Regions from separate parts of the Streptacidiphilus sp. MAP5-3 genome, predicted to be linked through region 2. Evidence: predicted binding sites of a transcription regulator. Region 2 holds the regulator's gene; the other holds the start of a gene.

Region 1 (10,625 bases), on a different contig from region 2:
GAACTGCTGCTGCTCGCGGAGCGCAGTGGCCTGCGGATCCACGAGGTGCCGGTGGACTGGATCGACGACCCGGACAGTCGCGTCGACATCGTGCGGACCGTCAAGGACGACCTCAAGGGCATGTGGCGGGTGGGCAGGAAGGCCCTCTCCGGGGCCACCCGGCTGCCCGTCCCGCCGCGCGTCAGCCGGGCCCAGCTGCCGACCGGGATGCGGTGGCAGCTCTCCAGCTTCGCGGTGATCGGGGTGCTCAGCACCCTCGCGTACCTGGTGCTCTACCTGGCGCTGCGGCAGGCAGCCCCGGCCGAACTGGCCAACGCCGTCGCGCTGTTCGTGACCGCCATCGCCAACACCGCGGCCAACCGGCGCTTCACCTTCGGGGTGACCGGCTCCCGTGACGGGCTGCGGCACCAGGTCGAGGGCGGGATCGCCTTCCTGATCGGGCTGGTGCTGAGCACGCTCGCGCTCGCGCTGGCCGGGGCGGTCGCGCCGCACGCGTCGCACCTGGTGGAGCTGGCCTGGCTGGTGGCGGCGAACGCGCTGGCCACGGTGGTGCGCTTCGTGCTGCTGCGCGCCTGGGTGTTCCACCCGCGTCGAGCCGCCCGGCAGGCCCGTGCCGCCGAACTGAACACGATCGAGCAGGAGTTGCACCGTTGAGCGCCTACGTCCAAGCCCCGTCGGCCGGTGCCGCCGCGCGGCCGTCCGCATCCCGCCGTTCCCGCCGTTCCCGTCGTTCCCGCTCGGCCCGCTGGGTCCGGCCCGCCTACTGGGGCAGCCTGCTGCTCGCGGCGCTGGTCTACTGCTACGGCCTGGGGACCAATGGGAACGCCAACTCCTACTACGCGGCAGCCGTGCTGAGTGGCACCAAGAGCTGGTCCGCGATGTTCTACGGCTCGTTGGACGCGGGCAACTACATCACCGTCGACAAGCCGCCGTTCGCGCTCTGGCTGATGGAGGTCTCCTGCCGGGTCTTCGGCTTCGGCAGCTGGCAGATGCTGCTGCCGATCGCCGCCTGCGGCATCGCCTCCGTGGCCGTGCTGTACAGCGCGGTACGGCGCAGCTTCGGGCCCACGGCGGCGACGGTCGCTGCCGTGGTGCTGGCGATCACGCCGATCACCGTGGCGATCAACCGGGACAACAACCCTGATCCGGTGCTGGTGCTGCTCACCGTCTCGGCGGCCTGGTTCTGCCTGGAGGCGATCCGGCGCGGCACGCTGCGGCATCTGCTGATCAGCGCCGTGCTGGTCGGGTTCGCCTTCAACACCAAGATGCTGCAGGCCTACATCGTGCTGCCGGCGTTCTTCCTCGCCTATGTCTGGGCCGCCCCGGGCGGCGTGTGGCGGCGGGTGCGCAACCTGCTGGTCGCGGGCGTCGCGCTGGTGGTGTCGAGCGGCTGGTGGATGGTGATCGTCGACTCGACCAAGAACCACCCGTTCATCGGCTCCAGTTCGGACGGCACGGTGTGGAACCTGGTCATCGGCTACAACGGGCTGGAGCGGGTGCTGGGCGCGAGCGGCGCGTCCGCTGCGGGCGGTTCGACGTCCGGTGCTGGTGGCGGCAGCGGCGGGGGAGCGGTCGCGGGTGGCGCCAACTTCGGCGGGACCTCGGGCGCGGGGCGACTGTTCAACGACATCCTCGGCGGGCAGATCTCCTGGCTGATCCCCTTCGCGGTGATCGCGCTGGTCGGCGCACTGGTGCTGCGTGGCCGACGCCGCCGGACCGACATGCAGCGGGTGTCGCTGCTGCTGTGGGGCGGCTGGCTGCTGACGCACTACGTCGTCTTCAGCTTCGCCTCGGGGACCTTCCACCCGTACTACACGACGATGCTGGCCCCGGCGATCGCGGCGCTGACCGGCGCGGGCGGGACCATGCTGTTCCGCGCGCTGCGTTCCCCGTCGCGGAAGCCGGTCTGGGCGGCGGTGCTGCCGGCCGCGGTCGTGGTGTCGGCGGTCTGGGCGGCGGTCCTGCTGCGGCGGACGACGTCGTTCGCGCCGTGGCTCTGGCCGACGGTCGCGGTGTTGGCAGCGGCCGCTGTGGTGGCGCTGCTGGTCGCCCGCTTCGGCGCGAGCGCGGCACTGGTCGCGGTGCGCGGACGCCTGCTCGCCGTGGGCGCGCTGACGGCGGCGCTCGCCCTGCTGGCCGGTCCCGCCGCGTATGCGGCGGACACCGCCACGGCGGGCGCGATCCAGGGCGTCAACCCGACGGCCGGTCCGACCACGGCGGGCAGCTTCGGCGGGATGCCGGGCGGTGGTCGCGGCGTCGGCGGCGCGGAGGGCCGCGCAGGTTTCCGGGGCGAGCTGCCGGGCGGTAGCGGTGGCGCGCCCAGTGGTACCGGGCAGGGCGGGTTCCCCGGCGGCCTGGCCGGGGGCGAACAGCCGGGCATGTCCGGGGGCGGCGGCTTCGGTGGCATCGGCGGCTCTGGCAGCTCTGGCGGCTCGTTCGGTGAGGGTTCCGCTCGAAGCGGGACGCATGCGGGCCTTGGCGGCGCGGCTGGTTTCGGCGGCGGAGCGGGCGGTCCCGGCGGAGTTGTGAGCTCGGCGCTCCTTTCTTACCTGGAGCGGAACCAGGGCGGCGCGACGTGGCTGGTCGCCGTCTCCAGCGCGCAGACCGCGGCGGACATGATCCTGCAGTCCGGGGGCAGGCCCGTGATCGGCATGGGCGGCTTCACCGGCTCCGACCCGGCGATGCCCCTCACCAAGCTGAAGTCGTACATCGCCTCCGGCAAGCTGCGCTACGTCCTGCTCGACAGTGCGAGCGGCGGTTTCGGCGGCGGCATGGGCGGACCGGGCGGCGGCCAGGCCAACAGCGCGGCCACGGCCTACGTGAAGTCGACCTGCACGGTCGTGCCCGCCTCCGCCTACGGCGCGGGCAGCAGCACGAGCAGCAAGACCACGGCGACCACGGCCACGTCGGGCCAGACGCTCTACGAGTGCACCAAGGGCTAGTAACAGGTCCTGGCTGTGCCGGTCGCTCGATCCCTCCGCCTCACAGCGGGTCCGCGGTGCTCCGCTGGACCCGCTGTGAGGCGCGCGGGCGCAGGCGACGGAGCTCGGCGTCGCGCAGTCCGGGTCGTCGGCTGTCGACGGCCGCCGTCACCGCGCAGAGCGTGAACCCGGCCAGGAACCAGCCGGCCAGCACGTCGCTGGGCCAGTGCACGCCGAGGCCGATGCGGGTCCAGCTGACCAGCAGCACCGACCCGCCCGCCACAGTCGCGGCGAGCACCCGCGCGGAAGATCGTCGAAGCCTGGGCCAGGCGATCGCGAGCAGCAGCGGCAGGATCGTCGCCGCCGTCATCGCGTGCCCGGACGGGAACGCCCAGTCGGTGGCGACCGCCACGGGATGCGGCAGCGCCGGGCGGGGGCGCGCCACGGCCTCCTTGACGCCCACCTCCAGGGCCGCCTGAACCACTCCACAGGCCGTCGCCCAGACGGCGGCGATCCGCGCGCCGCGCCACCAGAGCCAGACCACCACCACGGCCAGCAGCACCCGCAGCACCGTCGGCTCCAGGACGGCGCTGATCGTCCGCATCGAGCCGGTCCAGGCGGCCTGGCGCAGGGCGGCGTTGTGCAGGTGCTGGTCGACGGCGAGGTCGAACCGGAGCAGCGGCTGCCAGGGCGCCTCGACGAGGGCCAGCATGGTGCCGAAGAGCAGCAGGAACGCTGCCGCGCCCGCCCACAGGCGCCATTCCCGCACGTCAGGCTCCCTCTGCTCGGCTCTCGTCGGCATCTCTCAAGGGCCCGATCCGTCACCGAGTCGGTGACCACATTTCGTCGCGCGGGGAACCAGGGCCAGGCGGACAATCGTCCCAGAGAGTGATAGAACCGGACGTCCGCCCCACCGTAACCGGGCGACGACGCTGCGTCGATGATCGGGAATAACCCGCCAGCATACTGCGACCGGCGAAGAAAAACACCACTTCGGGAATGATTCTTCGGAACTCGTCGTTGAGCCGTTACGTAAGCAGTTCCCAGGTACGGGCCAGCCAGGCCCGTCACGTCCCCGAGGGAGTACGTATGGCCACCCGTGCCGTCGTCCGCGGCAAGGCCGATCGGACCCGCTCCGTGCGGCCCACCGCAGGTGAGGCCGACCGCGACCTCGTCGGTATGTACCTGGACGAGATCGCCCGGACCCCGCTGCTGGACGCGGAGCAGGAGGTTCAGCTGTCCACCCGGATCGAGGCCGGCGTCTTCGCCGAGCACCTCCTCGAAGCGGGGCAGACGGTCGGTGACGCCACCGAGGACGAGCTGCGTGCGATATCCGCGGACGGGCAGCGGGCGAAGGACATCTTCATCCGGTCCAACCTGCGCCTGGTCGTCGCCGTCGCCCGTCGTTACCCGCGCAGCGGGTTGCCGCTGCTGGACCTGATCCAGGAGGGCAACGCCGGGCTCGTCCGTGCCGTCGAGAAGTTCGACTTCGGCAAGGGCTTCAAGTTCTCCACCTACGCGACCTGGTGGATCCGTCAGGCGATCACCCGGTCGATCGCCGACCAGTCGCGCACCATTCGCCTCCCCGTCCACCTGGTCGAGGAGCTGGGCCGGATCCGTCGCGTCCAGCGCGAGAAGTCCAAGGAGCTCGGGCGCGACGCCGAGCTCGCCGAGGTCGCGGCCGAGCTGGACACCACCGAGGACCGGATCAAGGACGTCCTGGACTGGGCACGCGACCCGGTCAGCCTCAACATGACCGTCGACGACGACGGTGAGACCCAGTTCGGCGACCTGGTCGAGGACACCGGCGCGGAGTCCCCCGAGGACGCCGTCATGGTGATGATGCGTCGTGAGGAGCTCGAGCGCCTGATCGACCGGCTGGACGACCGCACCGCCTCGATCATCCGCTCCCGCTACGGCATCGAGGACGGCCGCGAGCGGACGCTCACCGAGGTGGGCAAGCAGCACGGCCTGACCCGTGAGCGCATCCGCCAGATCGAGAAGCACGCGCTCGCCGAGCTCCGCAAGATCGCCGACCACGCGGGCTTCGAGGCCGCGTGACACGTGTAAGACCGCGTCAGCGGTCGGGCGACGCCGAGCCCCCGCCAAGAGCCCCCGTTTCACCCCAGGTGGAGCGGGGGCTCTTGGCATCCCGTGCCGCCTACCCTGGAGGGATGAGCGGCAGGGATGACGAGCAGAGCAAGGCCAGGCGGAGGATCGTCTTCGACGACCCGGTCAGCGGGCGCGGCAAGGACGACACCGACTCGGGCTGGGGCGAGGAGCGCAGCGAGGGCGCTCAGCGTCGGGACCTGGACTGGTACCTGCGCGAGACCCCGCCGCACCACGGGGACAAGTAGTCCGGCGTGCGGCCGGCTCAGCTGTGCTGCGCCGGTGGCATGGCGGGCGGCGGCTCGGCTGCGACCTGCGGGAACGCACCCGTCTGAGCATGGGCGCGCGTTCCGGCGGCCGCTGCTGATTCACCCGATCCGGGAGGCTGTCGCAACGATCCGACGGCGAGCGTCGTCGCCGCGACGAGCAGCCCGGCGGCGACAGGACCCGGCCGTCGCCGCACCGGCCCGGGCAGCCGATGCCGCCCGCGTCCCGCGCGGATGGGCGGGAAGGCGGCGATGCAGTAGGTGGGCGGGATCGAAAGGGACATGCTGGCCTCCTCCGGAGCAGGTTCTTCGCTACGGGGACAACGCTGCCGCGAGGCGGGGACCAGAACCAGGAGGGGCTGCACAGCCTGTGGACAACTCCGGGCTGTGGAGAACTTCTCCTCAAAAGGGTGAGCTGCATGACGTAGGGGCGAGGCCCCTGTCATGCAGCTGCAGCTCTGCCGAGCTCAGGCCGCCGAGCCGGAGGAGCCGGACGAGGAAGCGCTGGAGGACGAGCCCGAGGAGCTCGTGGAGGAGCTCGACGAGGAGGACGACGAACCCGAGGAGCTCGACGAACCCGAGGAGCCCGACGCCGAGCCCGCGGAGGTGATGCTGCTGCTGGACGACGAGCGGCTGTCGGTCCGGTAGAAGCCGGATCCCTTGAAGACCACGCCCACCGCCGAGAAGATCTTGCGCAGCTTGCCGCCGCACTCGGGGCACTCGGTCAGCGCGGCGTCGCTGAACTTCTGCACGGCCTCGAGACCGTTGCCGCACTGGGTGCACTGGTACTGGTACGTCGGCACTTGTTTCCTCCTGGCACTCTAAGGCTATGAGTGCTAACGATCCTCAATGATGCGGCATTCCGGGTGGAGAAGTCCACTGATCGGGGATGTGAGCCTGGGTACTCCACCTCGCCCCGGCCGCCCTCCGGGGCGGCTCGCGGCCTCAGTACTCGGTGCGGGTGCCGCTGAGCCAGCCGGCCAGTTTGCCGCCCTGGTCGACCGCGCGGATCCGCCGCTCGGCCCGGTCGCGGACCTGGTCGGTGGCCACCACCAGTAGGTCGTCGCCGTGCCGCAGCAGCGTGGTCGGGCCGGGGACGAAGCTCTCGCCGCCGCGCACGATCAGGGTCACCGCCGCTCCCTTCGGCAACCGCAGCTCGCTGATCTCGACGCCCGCGAGACGTGACTCGGGCCCGACCGAGACGGAGAGGAGATGGCCGTGGAGTCGCTCCAGCGGGGCCGATTCGACCTCCAGGTCGTCGGCGTGGGCGGAGTCGGAGATCCGCAGGCCGCGTGCCAGCCACGGCAGGGTCGGGCCCTGGAGCAGGGTGAAGACCACCACCAGCAGGAAGACCGTGTTGAACAGCTGGTCCGCCCCGGGCACCTTGTGCACCACCGGGATGGTGGCCAGCACGATCGGCACCGCGCCGCGCAGCCCGGCCCAGCTCAGCAGCACCTGCTCACGCCAGGTGATCCGGAACGGCGTCAGGGTCAGCAGGACCGAGGCCGGGCGGGCGGCCAGCACCAGCACCAGACCGACCACCAACGCGGGGACGATCGCGTCGGCCATGGTGTGCGGGTTCACCAGCAGCCCCAGCATCACGAACATGCTGATCTGCGCGATCCAGGCCAGGCCCTCGGCGAAGCCGCGGGTGGCCGGGCCGTGGGGGAGCCTGGCGTTGCCGAGCAGCAGAGCGCAGATGTAGGTGGCGAGGAAGCCGGAACCGTCCAGCAGCGCGCCGCCCGCGTAGGCGAGGATCGTCAGGGCGACGACCGCGATCGGGTAGAGGCCCGAGGAGGGCAGCGCGACATGGCGCAGCGTCAGCGCGCCCAGCCGGCCCACCACCAGGCCGACCACGACCCCGATGGCGAGCTCCGCGATCACGGTGCCGGTGAGCACGTACCAGGAGTCGATCGGCCCGGCGGTGGCGAACGCGACGACCAGGATCACCACGGGGGCGTCGTTGAACCCGGACTCGGCCTCCAGCAGTCCGCTCAGCCGGGACGGGAGCGGGACGCGGCGCAGCACCGAGAAGACCGCCGCCGCGTCGGTCGACGAGACGACCGCGCCGAGCAGGAGTGAGACGCGCCAGTCCGCCCCGGTGAGCAGGTGCGCGCCTACCGCGACGACACCGACGCTGATCGCGGTGCCGATCGTGGCGAGCACGGCGGCGGCCGGGACCGAGGGTTTGATGTCGGACCACCGGGTGCCGAGGCCGCCCTCGGCGAGGATCACCACCAGTGCGGCGTAGCCCAGGACCTGGGTGAGCTCGGCGTTGTCGAAGGTGATGCTGCCGATGCCGTCATGGCCGAGCAGGACGCCGATGCCGAGGTAGAGGAGCAGGCTGGGGAGCCCGCTGCGGGAGGAGAGCCGGACCGCGGCCACGGCCACCAGCAACACCAGGGAGAACAGCAGGAGGAGCAGATCGAGCCGGTGGACGGACACGCAGGGGCACCTCGCGCGCTGGGCCTGCCGCTTCCTGGGGGGAAGCGGGGGTTCACAGCAGAATCGTTGCTTCCACTTGTCTGGAGCAAGATTTTACCGATCTGACGGCGCATTCTCCGCGCGGTCCAAAGGGTGGTCACCAGCGCGGACACGATGTCCGGCGGCGGTCGGGTACCGCTCCGGCGCTGTTCGAGCAGGCCCTGGGCAGGCAGCGGCCCGGCAGCCGTCGGAGACCCGCTCCGCCCGCGGCGCGACCGCCGCGCGTCATGGGTTCCGCTTCGGGTGTTAGCGTCAGCACCGCCGCTCTGCGCGGTACGCCGCGGTAAAGTCACTGCCCCTCACAAGGACCCTGATGCCCCGCTCCTCCCGTCCCAAGCGCCCCAAGAAGTCGCGTCGCCTTCGTTTCATGGTGGTGCTGGTCGTGCTGCTGCTCGTCGGCGGCGTCGCCTTCGGCGGCTGGTACGGCGTGCGCCAGGTGCGCGCGTCGCTGCCGCAGACCACCGGCACGATCCACCTCCAGGGCGTCACCGGCCCGGTCCAGGTGATTCGTGACTCCTCGGGCATCCCGCAGATCTACGCGTCCAGCCCCGAGGACCTGTTCATGGCCCAGGGCTACGTGCAGGCGCAGGACCGGTTCTGGCAGATGGACGTGGACCGTCACATCACCAGCGGGACGCTCTCGTCCATGTTCGGCTCGGGACAGCTGCAGACCGACGCCTTCATCCGGACCATGGACTGGCAGGGCGTCGCGCAGCAGGAGTTGCAGAGCCAGCTCTCGCAGACCACCAAGGACTACCTGACCGCCTACACCGACGGCGTCAACGCGTGGCTCAAGCAGCACCCGGGCGGGGCGGGGGCGTCGCTGGAGTACGCGCTGCTCGGCGTCGCCCACAGCGGCTACAAGCCCGCGCCGTGGACGCCGGTGGACTCGGTCTCCTGGTTGACGGCGATGGCCTGGGACCTGAGCGGCAACATGCAGCAGGAGATCGACCGTTCGCTGCTGTCGGGGACCTTCAACACGCAGGAGATCTCGCAGCTCTACCCGTCGTACCCCTACACCACCAACGGCACGATCCTGAAGACCGGTGAGGTCTCCAAGGACGGCACCTACGTTCCGGCCGAGGGCGCCCGGACGGCGCCGGTGGTCTCCGACGGCTCCGGCTCGTCGAGCTCCTCCAGTTCTTCCAGTTCGTCGGGGTCTCCGAACACGTCGGGCTCGTCGAGCAAGTCCGGCGGCGCGACCAACGCCTCGTACCAGACGGCCGGTGGCAGTTCCGCGGCGCAGGGCGCGCAGACGGCCGCGCAGGCGCTGGCGAACAACCTCTCCGTGCTGCCGACCATGCTCGGTCGCCCGGGCGCGGCCGGGATCGGGTCCAACTCCTGGGTGGTCGACGGCGCGCACACCACGACCGGCAAGCCGCTGCTGGCCAACGACCCGCACCTGTCGCCGCAGATGCCGTCCATCTGGTACCAGATGGGCCTGCACTGCACGACCGTCAGCGCGCAGTGCCCGTTCGACGTCACCGGCTTCACCTTCCCCGGCATGCCCGGCGTGATCATCGGCCACAACCAGAGCGTCTCCTGGGGCTTCACCAACGTCGGCACCGATGTCCAGGACCTCTACCTGGAGCAGGTCAACAGCGACGGCACCTACCTCTACGACGGCAAGAACCTCCCGCTGGTGACCCGTCAGGTGAGCATCCCGGTGGCCGGCAGCTCGCCGCAGACGATCACCATCCGCTCCACGCAGGACGGCATGCCGATCATCTCCGACCACAGCACGCAGGAGCAGAGCGTCGGTGTCAGCGCGCCCGTCGACGGTGCCGCGCCCCCGCGCGGCGGCGGCTACGCGATCGCGCTCAAGTGGACCGCGCTGACGCCGAACAAGACCATGGACGCGGTCTTCGAGCTCGACAAGGCGCAGAACTTCGGCGAGTTCCGCGGCGCGGCCAAGGACTTCTCGGTGCCCGCGCAGAACCTGATCTACGCGGACACCAAGGGCGACATCGGCTACCAGATGCCGGGTCAGGTCCCGATCCGGCCGAAGATCGCCGGTGACGACGGCACCTACCCGCAGCCCGGCTGGGACTCGCGCTACAAGTGGACCGGCCAGTACGTGCCGTTCGACGCGCTGCCGTGGGTGGAGAACCCGCCCGAGGGCTACATCGTGACGGCCAACCAGGCCGCGGTGGACCCGAACTACCCGTACCTGATCACCAACGACTGGGACTACGGCACCCGCGCCAAGCAGATCGACACGCTGATCCAGGGCAAGCTCAACGGCGGCGGCAAGATCTCGCCGGACGACATGGCCTCGATCCAGCAGGACGACACCAGCGTCTTCGCCAAGTCCCTGGTCCCGTACCTGCTCAACGTGAAGCTGACCGGCTCGTACTACACCCAGGCCCAGGACCTGCTGCGCGGTTGGAACTTCCAGCAGGACGCGGGCTCGGCTGCGGCGGCCTACTACAACGCGGTCTGGTCGAACCTGCTGCACCTGGCCTTCGACGAGAAGTTCCCGGCGTCCGTGCGTTCCACCACCGACTGCATCATGGTGGTGCCCGCCAGCCAGCAGGGGCTGCCCGCGGACGACGTCAACGGCACCCCGCAGCGCGTCCGCACCTGCGGACTGCGCGACGACGCGACCGCCCAGCCGGACGGCAACGACCAGTGGACCACCGTGGTTGGCGCGGTGCTGGACCAGCCGAACAGCGAGTGGTGGAACTGGACCGACGCCACCGGCAAGCAGTACTCCGGCCGGGACAGCCTGCTGGCCCAGGCGATGGTCGACGCCCGCAAGCAGCTGACCTCCCTGATGGGCAAGGACATCAGCACCTGGAGCTGGGGTCGGATCCACACCCTGGAGCTGCAGGAGCGCACCCTC
Region 2 (10,625 bases):
GAGTGCAGTCAGGAGTGTTCAGCTGCGGCCGAGCTCGGCGGAGATCTTGCCGAGCTGCTCCAGGCGCTGGTCCAGCGTCGGGTGGCTGGAGAAGGCGTTGCCGACCGCCTCGCGGGCCGAGAGGGCCGGGGCGAAGTAGAAGGCGTTGAACGGCTGGGACTTGCGCAGATCCTGGGTCGGGATGGCGCCGATGTCGCCGGTGACCTTGGTGAGCGCGGAGGCCAGCGCCGACGGCTTGCCGGTGAGCAGCGCGGCCGAGCGGTCCGCCGAGAGCTCGCGGTAGCGGGAGAGCAGGCGGGTCAGCAGGAAGCTGATGGCGTAGACGATCGCGCTGACCGCGATCACGGCCAGAATTGCCATGCCGGTGTTGTCGTTGTCGCGGTTGTCCCGGCGGTCGAAGCCGCCGAACATGCCGAACTGCAGGCCGACGCGGGTGATGATGCCGGCCAGCACGCCGAGGAAGCCGGCGATGGTCATCACCGCGACGTCGCGGTGCGCGACATGGGACAGCTCGTGCGCGAGGACGCCCTCGAGCTCCTCCGGCTCCAGGCGCCGCAGCAGACCGGTGGTGACGCACACCACAGCGTTCTTCTCGTTGCGGCCGGTGGCGAAGGCGTTGGGCATGTCGCTCTGGGCCACGGCGACGCGCGGCTTGGGCATGTCGGCCAGTGCGCACAGGCGGTCGACCGCCCCGTGCAGCTCCGGGTACTCCTGTGGCGACACCTCGCGCGCGCCCATGCTGAACGCGGCGATCTTGTCGCTGAACCAGAACTGCACCACGAACAGGCCGCCCGCGATGATGACGACGATCGGCCACGCGCCACGCAGCACGACCAGCAGCACGCCCACGAAGACCACGAACAGCAGGCCGATCAAGAACATCGTGATCAGCATGCGGCTGGTCAGGCCGCGGTCCGGCGCGAAACGAGTCCTGGACATGGTGTCCCTCCTGGGCGGTGAACTGCGGCTGCAATTCTGCCTTGCCGCACTCGGTATGTGGGCCGCCCTCGGTATGTGGTACGTCTGACGAGGTCCAGTCGTTCCGGTCGCGGACCGTCGCGCTTTACACTGACAGCTGACCGATCCTGGCACTCGTATGTCCAGAGTGCCAGAGCTGATGTAGTGACGAGATCAGTACGAGCGGTGCTTGCAGCAAGAGCAGCGCTGCGACAAGCACAGCAAGCCGACCGGACCGACTGGAGGTGCGTACCGTGCCCGAGGAGCGCCGGCTCGACGACCGCAAGCTTGCGGTGCTGCGGGCCATCGTCCAGGACTACGTCGGCACGGAGGAGCCGGTCGGCTCCAAGGCGCTGGTGGACCGGCACAGCCTCGGTGTCTCGTCGGCCACGGTCCGCAACGACATGGCCGTCCTCGAGGAGGAGGGCTACATCCACCAGCCGCACACCAGCGCCGGCCGGGTGCCCACCGACAAGGGGTACCGGCTGTTCGTGGACCGGCTGACGGAGGTCAAGCCGATGTCGGTCGCCGAGCGCCGGGCCATCACCAACTTCCTCGACCACGCCGTCGACCTGGACGACGTCGTGGCGCGCACGGTCCGGCTGTTGGCGCAGCTCACCAGACAGGTGGCGGTGGTCCAGTACCCCTCGCTCACCCGTTCCACGGTGCGGCACGTCGAGTTGGTCCCGTTGACGCCGACCCGGGTGATGCTGGTGCTGATCACCGACACCGGCCGGGTCGAGCAGCGCATCGTCGACTGCCCGGGGCAGGTGGGCGAGGTCATGCTGGCCGACCTGCGGACCAGGCTCAACGCCCGGGCGGCGGGACAGCGCTTCGCCGAGGTGCCGACCTTGCTGCAGGACCTGCCCGAGACCTTCGCGCTCCAGGACCGGGCCTCCGTCACGACCGTGCTCTCCACTCTCTACGAGGCGCTGGTCGAGCAGACCGAGGAGCGCGTGGTGATGGGCGGCACGGCCAACCTGACCCGGTTCCCGCACGACTTCCCGCTCACGATCGCGCCGGTGCTCGAGGCGCTGGAGGAACAGGTGGTACTCCTTCGACTACTCGGGGAGACCGCTGATCCTGGTGTGATGGTCAGGATCGGTCACGAGAACGCCTATGAAGGGCTCAATTCCACGTCCGTCGTCTCGGTGGGCTACGGTTCCGGCGAGGAGACCGTCGCCAAGCTCGGGGTGGTCGGGCCGACTCGGATGGACTACCCGGGAACCATGGGGGCCGTCCGGGCGGTTGCACGGTACGTGGGTCAGATCCTGGCCGCGTCCTAGTGGCAGCACGGCAGTAGCACGCAGGTGCACGGCAGGCGCACGGCAGGCGCACGAGCCTCAGACGGAGAACAGCGGAGCATTTTGGTGGCCACGGACTACTACGCGGTACTCGGCGTCCGACGGGACGCGGGTCAGGACGAGATCAAGAAGGCTTTCCGCCGACTGGCGCGTGAGCTGCATCCTGACGTCAACCCGGACCCGAAGACCCAGGAGCGGTTCAAGGAGATCAACGCCGCCTACGAGGTGTTGTCGGACCCGAGCAAGCGCCAGGTCTACGACCTGGGCGGCGACCCGCTCTCGTCCACGGGCGCCGCCGGTGGCGCCGGCGGCTTCGGGACCGGCGCGGGCTTCGGCTTCAGCGACATCATGGATGCCTTCTTCGGCGCGGCCGGTAACCAGCGCGGCCCGCGGTCGCGGACCCGGCGCGGTCAGGACGCCATGATCCGGATCGACATCGATCTGGAGGAGGCGGCCTTCGGCACCACCAAGGAAATCCAGGTCGACACCGCCGTCGTCTGCAACACCTGCAACGGCGAGGGCGCGGCCCCCGGTACCTCCGCGCAGACCTGTGACATGTGCCGCGGTCGCGGTGAGGTCTCCCAGGTGACCCGGTCCTTCCTGGGCCAGGTCATGACCTCGCGTCCGTGCCCGCAGTGTCAGGGCTTCGGCACCGTCGTGCCCACCCCCTGCCCGGAGTGCGCCGGCGACGGCCGGGTCCGCGCCCGCCGCACGCTGACCGTCAAGATCCCGGCCGGTGTCGACAACGGCACCCGGATCCAGCTGGCCGGCGAGGGCGAGGTCGGCCCCGGCGGCGGCCCGGCCGGTGACCTCTACGTCGAGATCTCCGAGAACGCCCACGAGATCTTCCAGCGGCGCGGCGACGACCTGCACTGCACGGTGACCCTGCCGATGACGGCGGCCTCGCTCGGCACCAAGGTCCCGCTGGAGACGCTGGACGGCGCGGCGGAGATCGACATCCGTCCCGGCACCCAGTCCGGCCAGTCCATCCCGCTGCACGGCCGGGGCATCACGCACCTGCGCGGCGGCGGACGCGGCGACCTGATAGTGCACGTCGAGGTCCTGACGCCGAGCAAGCTCGACGCCGAGCAGGAGGACCTGATGCGCAAGCTCGCCAAGCTCCGCGGCGAGGAGCGCCCGTCGGGCCAGTTCGCACCGGGTCAGCAGGGCCTCTTCTCGCGCCTCAAAGACGCATTCAACGGTCGCTGACGCGTTCAACGGTCGCTGACCAACCCTCAAGAAGCACGTCGGAAAGAGCACGCACGTGACCGCGCCCGTCTTCCTGCTGGACGCCGACCGCTTCGCACCCGTGGGCGGGCTGGTCCGCCTGGACGGGGCGGAGGGGCGGCACGCCGTCTCGGTCAAGCGGTTGACCGTCGGTGAGGAGGTCGTCCTCACCGACGGAGCGGGCCGGGGCGTGCGCGGCGCCGTCGCCTCGGTGGAGGGCAAGGACGTCCTTGCCGTCACCGTCACTGAGGTGCTGGACGAGCCGGAGCCGGAGCTGCGGATCACCGTCGTCCAGGCGCTGCCCAAGGGCGACCGGGGCGAGCTGGCCGTCGAGTTGATGACCGAGGTCGGCGTCGACGAGGTCGTGCCGTGGGCCGCGTCGCGCTGCATCACGCAGTGGAAGGGCGACCGGGGCGCCAAGTCGCTGGCCAAGTGGCGGGCCACCGCGCGCGAGGCGGGCAAGCAGTCGCGTCGGCTGCGCTTCCCCGTGGTGCAGGACCTGATGACGACCCGTCAGGTCTGCGCGCTGCTCGCCTCGGCCACCGTCCCGGGTGTCCTGCACGAGGAGGGCGCCGCTGCGCTCGCCTCCGCGCCGCTGCCGGTCTTGGGCTCGGTGGTCCTCGTCGTCGGGCCGGAGGGCGGCGTCTCCCCGGACGAGCTGGACGCCTTCACCACCGCCGGTGCGGGGGCGTACCTGCTCGGGCCGTCCGTGCTGCGCACCTCCACGGCGGGCGTGGCCGCCGGCGCGCTGCTGCTGGGGCGCAGCGGGCGCTGGGGGTAACCGCCGACTACGCGTGCGGCAACTCGCGTGCGCTAAATGCGCGTGCGCGGAGCGGGTGCCTCGGCTAGCTTGCGCGTGATGCTTACAACAGACGGATATCTCAGCTACCCGGACATCCACGGTGACTTGGTCGCCTTCGTCGCCGAGGACGACATCTGGCTGGCGCCGGTCGGGGGCGGCCGTGCCTGGCGGGTCAGCGCCGACCGGGTTCCGGCGGCTCGGCCCCGCTTCTCGCCGGACGGAACCCAGTTGGCCTGGGCGTCGACCCGCGACGGCGCGCCGGAGGTGCACGTCGCGCCCGTTGCCGGAGGCCCGGCCCGACGCCTGACCCACTGGGGCAGCGCCAAGACCAGCGTCGTCGGCTGGAGCGAGACCGGCGAGGTGCTGGCACTGAGCACTCAGGGCCGGCGCTCCCGGGCGCACACCTGGGCCCACGCGGTCCCGCTGGACGGCGGCCCGGCCCGGACGCTGCCCTACGGCCGCGTGGGCGGCGTGGCCTTCGGGGCCGGCGGCGTGCTGTTGGCCTCGGCCGGGATGGGACGCGAGCCCGCGCAATGGAAGCGCTATCGCGGCGGCACGGCGGGCAGGCTCTGGATCTCCGCCGGGGAGGACGGCGAGTTCAGCCGGATCCACGCGGAGCTGGACGGCAACATCGACTCGCCGATGTGGGTCGGCGACCGCATCGCGTTCCTCTCCGACCACGCGGCCGGCGAGGACGACGGCGAGCCGGTGGGCCGGCTCTGGTCCAGCCTGCCGGACGGCAGCGATCTGCGCTGCCACACCGAGCACGGCTTCTACGCCCGCAACGCCGCCACCGACGGTCGTCGCGTGGTCTACCACTGCGCCGGTGAGCTCTGGCTGTTGAACGACCTCGACGAGGGCACCCGGCCGCAGCGGCTGGAGATCGCCCTGGGCGGGCCGCGGACCGATCGGCAGACGTACCCGATCGCCGCGTCCGACCACCTCGGCACGGTCGCCCCGGACGCGCAGGCGCGGGCCAGCGTGGTCGAGGTGCGCGGCACCGTGCACCTGCTGACCCACCGTGACGGCCCGAGCCGCGCGCTGGCCGTCACGTCGGGTGTGCGCAACCGGCTGCCGCAGCTGCTTCCTGACGGCTCGTCGGTGTGGGTCACCGATGCCGAGGGCGACGACGCGCTGGAGTTCTCCGACGGCCGTCGCGTGCTGGGCGGGCGGCTGGGGCGGGTCGAGGAGCTGGCCGTCTCCCCGAACGGCAGCCTGCTGGCGGTGGCGGACCGGCTCGGCCGGATCCTGCTCGTCCCGGTCGCGGAGCCGGAGGCGCTGCGCGAGGTCGACCGCAGCAGTTTCGAGCAGGCCGAGGGGCTCGCCTTCTCGCCCGACTCACGCTGGCTGGCCTGGTCGCACTCGACCGCGGCCGAGGGGATGATGCGTCAGATCCGGCTGGCGCGCACGGACGGTGGCAGCGAGTCGACCGAGCCGATCGAGGTGACGCCGGTCCGGTTCCGCGACTGGTCGCCCGCGTTCACCGCGGACGGCAAGCACCTCGCCTTCCTCTCCGCCCGTGACTTCGACCCGGTCTACGACCAGCACGTCTTCGACCTGTCGTTCCCGCTGGCCGCCCGTCCGTACCTGCTCACCCTGGCTGCGGAGACGCTGTCCCCGTTCGGCCCGCAGCCCGACGGCCGGGCCACGGGCGGGGGAGCGGACGCCACGGCCGACGCCGACAGCGCCGCCCGGACCGTGGCAGACACGGTGGTCGACACCGACGGCCTTGCGGCCCGGATCGTGCCGTTCCCGGTGCCGTCCGGGCGCTACGGAGAGCTGAAGGCGGTCAAGGGCGGTGTCGCCTGGCTGCACCACCCGCTCGTCGGAAGCCTGGGCACCGGTAGGGCCACGCCGGACGCGAGCGCCGAGCGCAGCTCGCTGGAGCGGTTCGACCTCGGGAAGCTGCGGGTCGAGACCCTGGTCGACGCGCTGGACGGCTACTCCGTCTCCGGTGACGGCAGCCGACTGGTGGTCAGGGACCACGGTGAGCTGACGGTGCTCCCCGCCGACCGCAAGGTCGACAAGGACGAGAAGGACGACCGGGTCGCGGTGGACCTCGGCCGGATCCGGGTGACCGTCGACCCGACCGCCGAGTGGCGGCAGATGTTCGACGAGGCCGCCCGGCTGATGCGCGACAACTTCTGGCGCGCCGACCTCGGCGGCGTCGACTGGGACGCGGTCCAGGCCCGCTACCGACCGCTGGTGGAGCGGTTGGGCAGCCACGGCGACCTGGTCGACCTGCTCTGGGAACTCCAGGGCGAGTTGGGCACCTCGCACGCCTACGTGACCCCGCCGGGCGGTGGGGCACGAGGCGGGCAGGGACCGGACAAGGCGCGTCGGCAGGGATTCCTCGGCGCCGACCTGGCCCGTGACGAGCAGGGCGTCTGGCGGGTGGCCCGGGTGCTGCCCACCGAGTCCTCCGCCCCGGAGGCGCGGTCCCCGCTGGCCGCCCCCGGCGTCGCGGTACGGGCCGGGGACGCGCTGCTCGCGGTCGACGGTCGGGCGGTCGACCCGGTCACCGGCCCGGCCCCGCTGCTGGTCGGCGCTGCCGGGAAGCCGGTCGGGCTGACCGTCCGGCGCAGCGGTGAGAGCGACTCCCGCACGGTGGTCGTGGTCCCGCTGGCGGACGAGGAGCCGCTGCGCTACCACGCCTGGGTCGCGGACCGCCGGGCCCACGTCCACGCCGTCTCGGGCGGACGGCTCGGCTATCTGCACGTGCCGGACATGGTGAGCAACGGCTGGGCGCAGCTGCACCGCGACCTGCGCACCGAGATCGGGCGCGAGGGCCTGGTCGTGGACGTCCGTGAGAACCGCGGCGGCCACACCTCGCAGCTGGTGATCGAGAAGCTCCACCGCCGGGTCGTCGGTTGGGACTTCCCGCGCGACAGCGTCCCGACCACGTACCCGTTCGACGCCGCGCGGGGACCCATGGTGGCGGTGACGGACGAGTACGCCGGCTCGGACGGGGACATCGTCGGGGCGGCCTTCCAGGCGCTGAAACTCGGTCCGGTCGTGGGCGTCCGCAGCTGGGGCGGCGTGGTCGGCATCGACGGCCGCTACCAGCTGGTCGACGGCACGGGTGTGACCCAGCCGCGTTACGCGATCTGGATGGAGGGCTACGGCTGGGGCCTGGAGAACCACGGCGTCGACCCCGACGTCGAGGTCGTCTGCACCCCGCAGGACTGGGTGGCGGGACGCGACCCGCAGCTGGACGAGGCGGTCCGGATCGCCCTCGCCGCCCTGACGGAGCACCCGGCGGCCCAACCCCCGGCCCTGCCGGAGCTCTAGTCCCTTCAGGGCTCAGGCAGCCTCTTCGGAGCTCCGGCCCAGTCTGTCGGCAGTCCTCGGTACGATGCACGCGTAGCGAGGACTGCTGACGCGAGGAGCGTGCGGGATGATCGGCGAGGTCCAGGCGGACTGCCTGTTCTGCAGGATCGTGGCGGGCGAGATCCCGTCCACCAAGGTGCGCGAGACCGAGCACACCCTCGCCTTCCGTGACATCAACCCGCAGATGCCGACCCACGTGCTGGTGGTGCCGAAGGCCCACTACCCGAACGCCGCCGCGCTGGCCGAGGCGGACCCGGCGCTGGCGGGTACGGTGCTGGCCGAGGCCGGGCGGGTGGCCGAGGACGAGAAGGTGGCCGACAGCGGCTACCGGCTGATCTTCAACACCGGCAGCGGCGCGGGGCAGACCGTCTTCCACGCCCACGTGCACGTGCTGGGCGGCGGCAACGGCGAGCTGCACGAGCGGCTGGTCTGACGGGGTGTCGGCTCGTGAGCTGGTCGTGCTGGGCACGGCCAGCCAGGTGCCCACGCGCCACCGGAACCACAACGGCTACCTGTTGCGCTGGGACGGCGAGGGCCTGCTGTTCGACCCGGGCGAGGGCACGCAGCGGCAGATGCTGCACGCCGGGGTCAGCGCCCACCAGATCACCCGGATCTGCGTCACCCACTTCCACGGCGACCACTGCCTGGGCCTGCCCGGCGTGATCCAGCGGATCAACCTGGACAGGGTCCCGCACCCCGTCACGGCCTACTACCCGGAGTCGGGCGGTCACTGGTTCGAGCGGCTCCGGCATGCGAGCGCCTTCCACGAGACGGTGCCGCTGGGGTCCGAGCCGGTCGCGGGCGAGGGAGCGGCCTTCCCCGGCCCGCGCTTCGAGCTCCAGGCGATCCGGCTCTCCCACCCGGTCGAGTCCTACGGCTACCGCCTCGTCGAGCCGGACGGCCGCCGGATGCTGCCCGGGAGGCTGCGCGAGCTGGGGATCGCCGGTCCCGAGGTCGGGCAGCTCCAGCGCGAGGGCCGGCTCCAGCGCGACGGCCAGGCACCGGTGACGCTGGACGACGTCAGCGAGGGCCGGCCGGGGCAGCGGGCCGCCTTCGTCATGGACACCCGGCTCTGCGACGGCGTGCACGCCCTGGCCGAGGGAGCAGACCTGCTGGTCATCGAGGCGACCTTCCTGGACGCGGACGCGCACCTGGCCGAGGAGCACGGCCACCTCACCGCCGCCCAGGCCGCCCGCGTGGCCGCCGAGGCGGGCGTGCGGACGCTGGTGCTGACGCACTTCTCGCAGCGCTACCCGGACCTGGACGGTCACCTCACCGAGGCCCGCAAGCACTTCGACGGCGAGATCGTGGTCGCCGAGGACCTGATGCGGGTGCCGGTTCCCGCCCGTACAACGGGCCGTAAACCACTGGCGAATCCGCGCTGAGCAGCGCAGCATCATTGTTCCCGGCCGTTCCGTCCGTCGTACCCTTTCCCTATCAGACGGACCCGACAGTGAAATGGGATGAGGCAGGCCCGAGCGGCCGACCCATGGTTTCTCAAACTGGCGAGACTCGCACCAAGACGGATGCGCAGCCGAAGCAGAACCAGGCACGCATCGTCATTCCGGAAAAGCACCCGATGGTGACCGTGCTCGGCACCGGGGACTCACTCCTCCGCGTGATCGAGAAAGCCTTCCCCGCCGTCGACATCCATGCCCGTGGCAACGAGGTGACCGCCACCGGTGACCCGGCCGAGACGGCTCTCGTCCAGCGCGTGTTCGACGAGATGATGCTGGTGCTGCGCACCGGCCAGCCCCTGACCGAGGACACCGTGGAGCGTTCGATCGCCATGCTGCGCAAGGCGGTGGAGGACCCGAACAGCCCGGAGGCTCACGAGAGTCCGTCCGCCGTCTTCACGGCGAACATCCTCTCCAACCGGGGCCGGTCCATCCGCCCCAAGACGCTCAACCAGCAGGGCTACGTCGACGCCATCGACCGGCACACCATCGTCTTCGGCATCGGCCCGGCCGGTACCGGCAAGACGTACCTGGCCATGGCCAAGGCGGTCCAGGCGCTGCAGGCCAAGCAGGTCAACCGGATCATCCTGACCCGCCCGGCCGTCGAGGCCGGCGAGCGGCTCGGCTTCCTGCCGGGCACGCTCTACGAGAAGATCGACCCGTACCTGCGCCCGCTCTACGACGCGCTGCACGACATGATCGACCCGGACTCGATCCCGCGGCTGATGGCCGCCGGGACCATCGAGGTCGCCCCGCTCGCGTACATGCGTGGACGGACCCTCAACGACGCGTTCATCATCCTCGACGAGGCGCAGAACACCAGCGCCGAGCAGATGAAGATGTTCCTGACCCGTCTCGGCTTCAACTCCAAGATCGTGGTCACCGGTGACGTCACCCAGATCGACCTGCCGGGCGGTACGACCAGCGGTCTGCGCGTGGTCCAGGACATCCTGGCCGATGTGGACGACATCCACTTCACCCGCCTGACCAGCGCCGACGTCGTCCGTCACAAGCTGGTCGGCCGGATCGTCGACGCCTACAGCCGCTACGACGCGCTGGGCGAGTCAGGTCGACCCGGCACGAACGGCGCCGCGCCGCACCAGGCCCGGCACTCCAAGTAGCCCCGGTACAACGAACAGCACCGCCACAACACACAACCCAGGCACCACCCCGCTTCCCGACGAGAACTCAGAAAGCCGAGACCCGCACCCGCCATGGCGATCGACATCAACAACGAATCCGGCACGGAGGTCGACGAGGAGGCGCTCCTCGACGTCGCCCGCTTCGCGCTGGACCGGATGCGCATCCACCCGCTGTCCGAGCTCTCCGTCATCGTCGTCGACGAGGAGGCCATGGCAGCCCTGCACGTGCAGTGGATGGACGAGCCCGGCCCGACGGACGTGATGTCCTTCCCGATGGACGAGCTGCGGCCCGGCAAGGAGGACGAGGAGCTGCCGCAGGGTCTCCTCGGCGACATCGTGCTCTGCCCGGAGGTGGCGACCACGCAGGGCGCCGCCAACGGGCACTCGATGGACGCGGAGCTGCAAC

Evidence for each region. Region 2 encodes HrcA, which represses chaperone genes, less so after heat shock. Its sites were predicted from a motif close to TTNGCACTCNGNNNNNCNGAGTGCNAA; they were not measured.
Region 1: ABH928_RS03055 (FmdB family zinc ribbon protein) is a predicted target of HrcA. The motif match lies at 6,110-6,136, and genes of this name have one in related genera.

What each region holds. Positions count from the first base shown of each region.
Region 1 covers NZ_JBGCCL010000001.1:684,273-694,897, reverse strand. Annotated here, with positions in the region: gene ABH928_RS03085 (glycosyltransferase) at 1-654, shown strand, start outside; gene ABH928_RS03080 (ArnT family glycosyltransferase) at 651-2,942, shown strand; gene ABH928_RS03075 (phosphatase PAP2 family protein) at 2,983-3,690, opposite strand; gene ABH928_RS03070 (sigma-70 family RNA polymerase sigma factor) at 4,011-4,982, shown strand; gene ABH928_RS03065 (hypothetical protein) at 5,096-5,278, shown strand; gene ABH928_RS03060 (hypothetical protein) at 5,296-5,580, opposite strand; gene ABH928_RS03055 (FmdB family zinc ribbon protein) at 5,764-6,099, opposite strand; gene ABH928_RS03050 (potassium/proton antiporter) at 6,242-7,741, opposite strand; gene ABH928_RS03045 (penicillin acylase family protein) at 8,094-10,625, shown strand, end outside.
Region 2 covers NZ_JBGCCL010000003.1:303,707-314,331, forward strand. Annotated here, with positions in the region: gene htpX (zinc metalloprotease HtpX) at 19-939, opposite strand; gene hrcA (heat-inducible transcriptional repressor HrcA) at 1,212-2,243, shown strand; gene dnaJ (molecular chaperone DnaJ) at 2,328-3,470, shown strand; gene ABH928_RS07660 (16S rRNA (uracil(1498)-N(3))-methyltransferase) at 3,526-4,269, shown strand; gene ABH928_RS07665 (PDZ domain-containing protein) at 4,348-7,581, shown strand; gene ABH928_RS07670 (histidine triad nucleotide-binding protein) at 7,688-8,053, shown strand; gene ABH928_RS07675 (ribonuclease Z) at 8,058-9,005, shown strand; gene ABH928_RS07680 (PhoH family protein) at 9,110-10,198, shown strand; gene ybeY (rRNA maturation RNase YbeY) at 10,292-10,625, shown strand, end outside.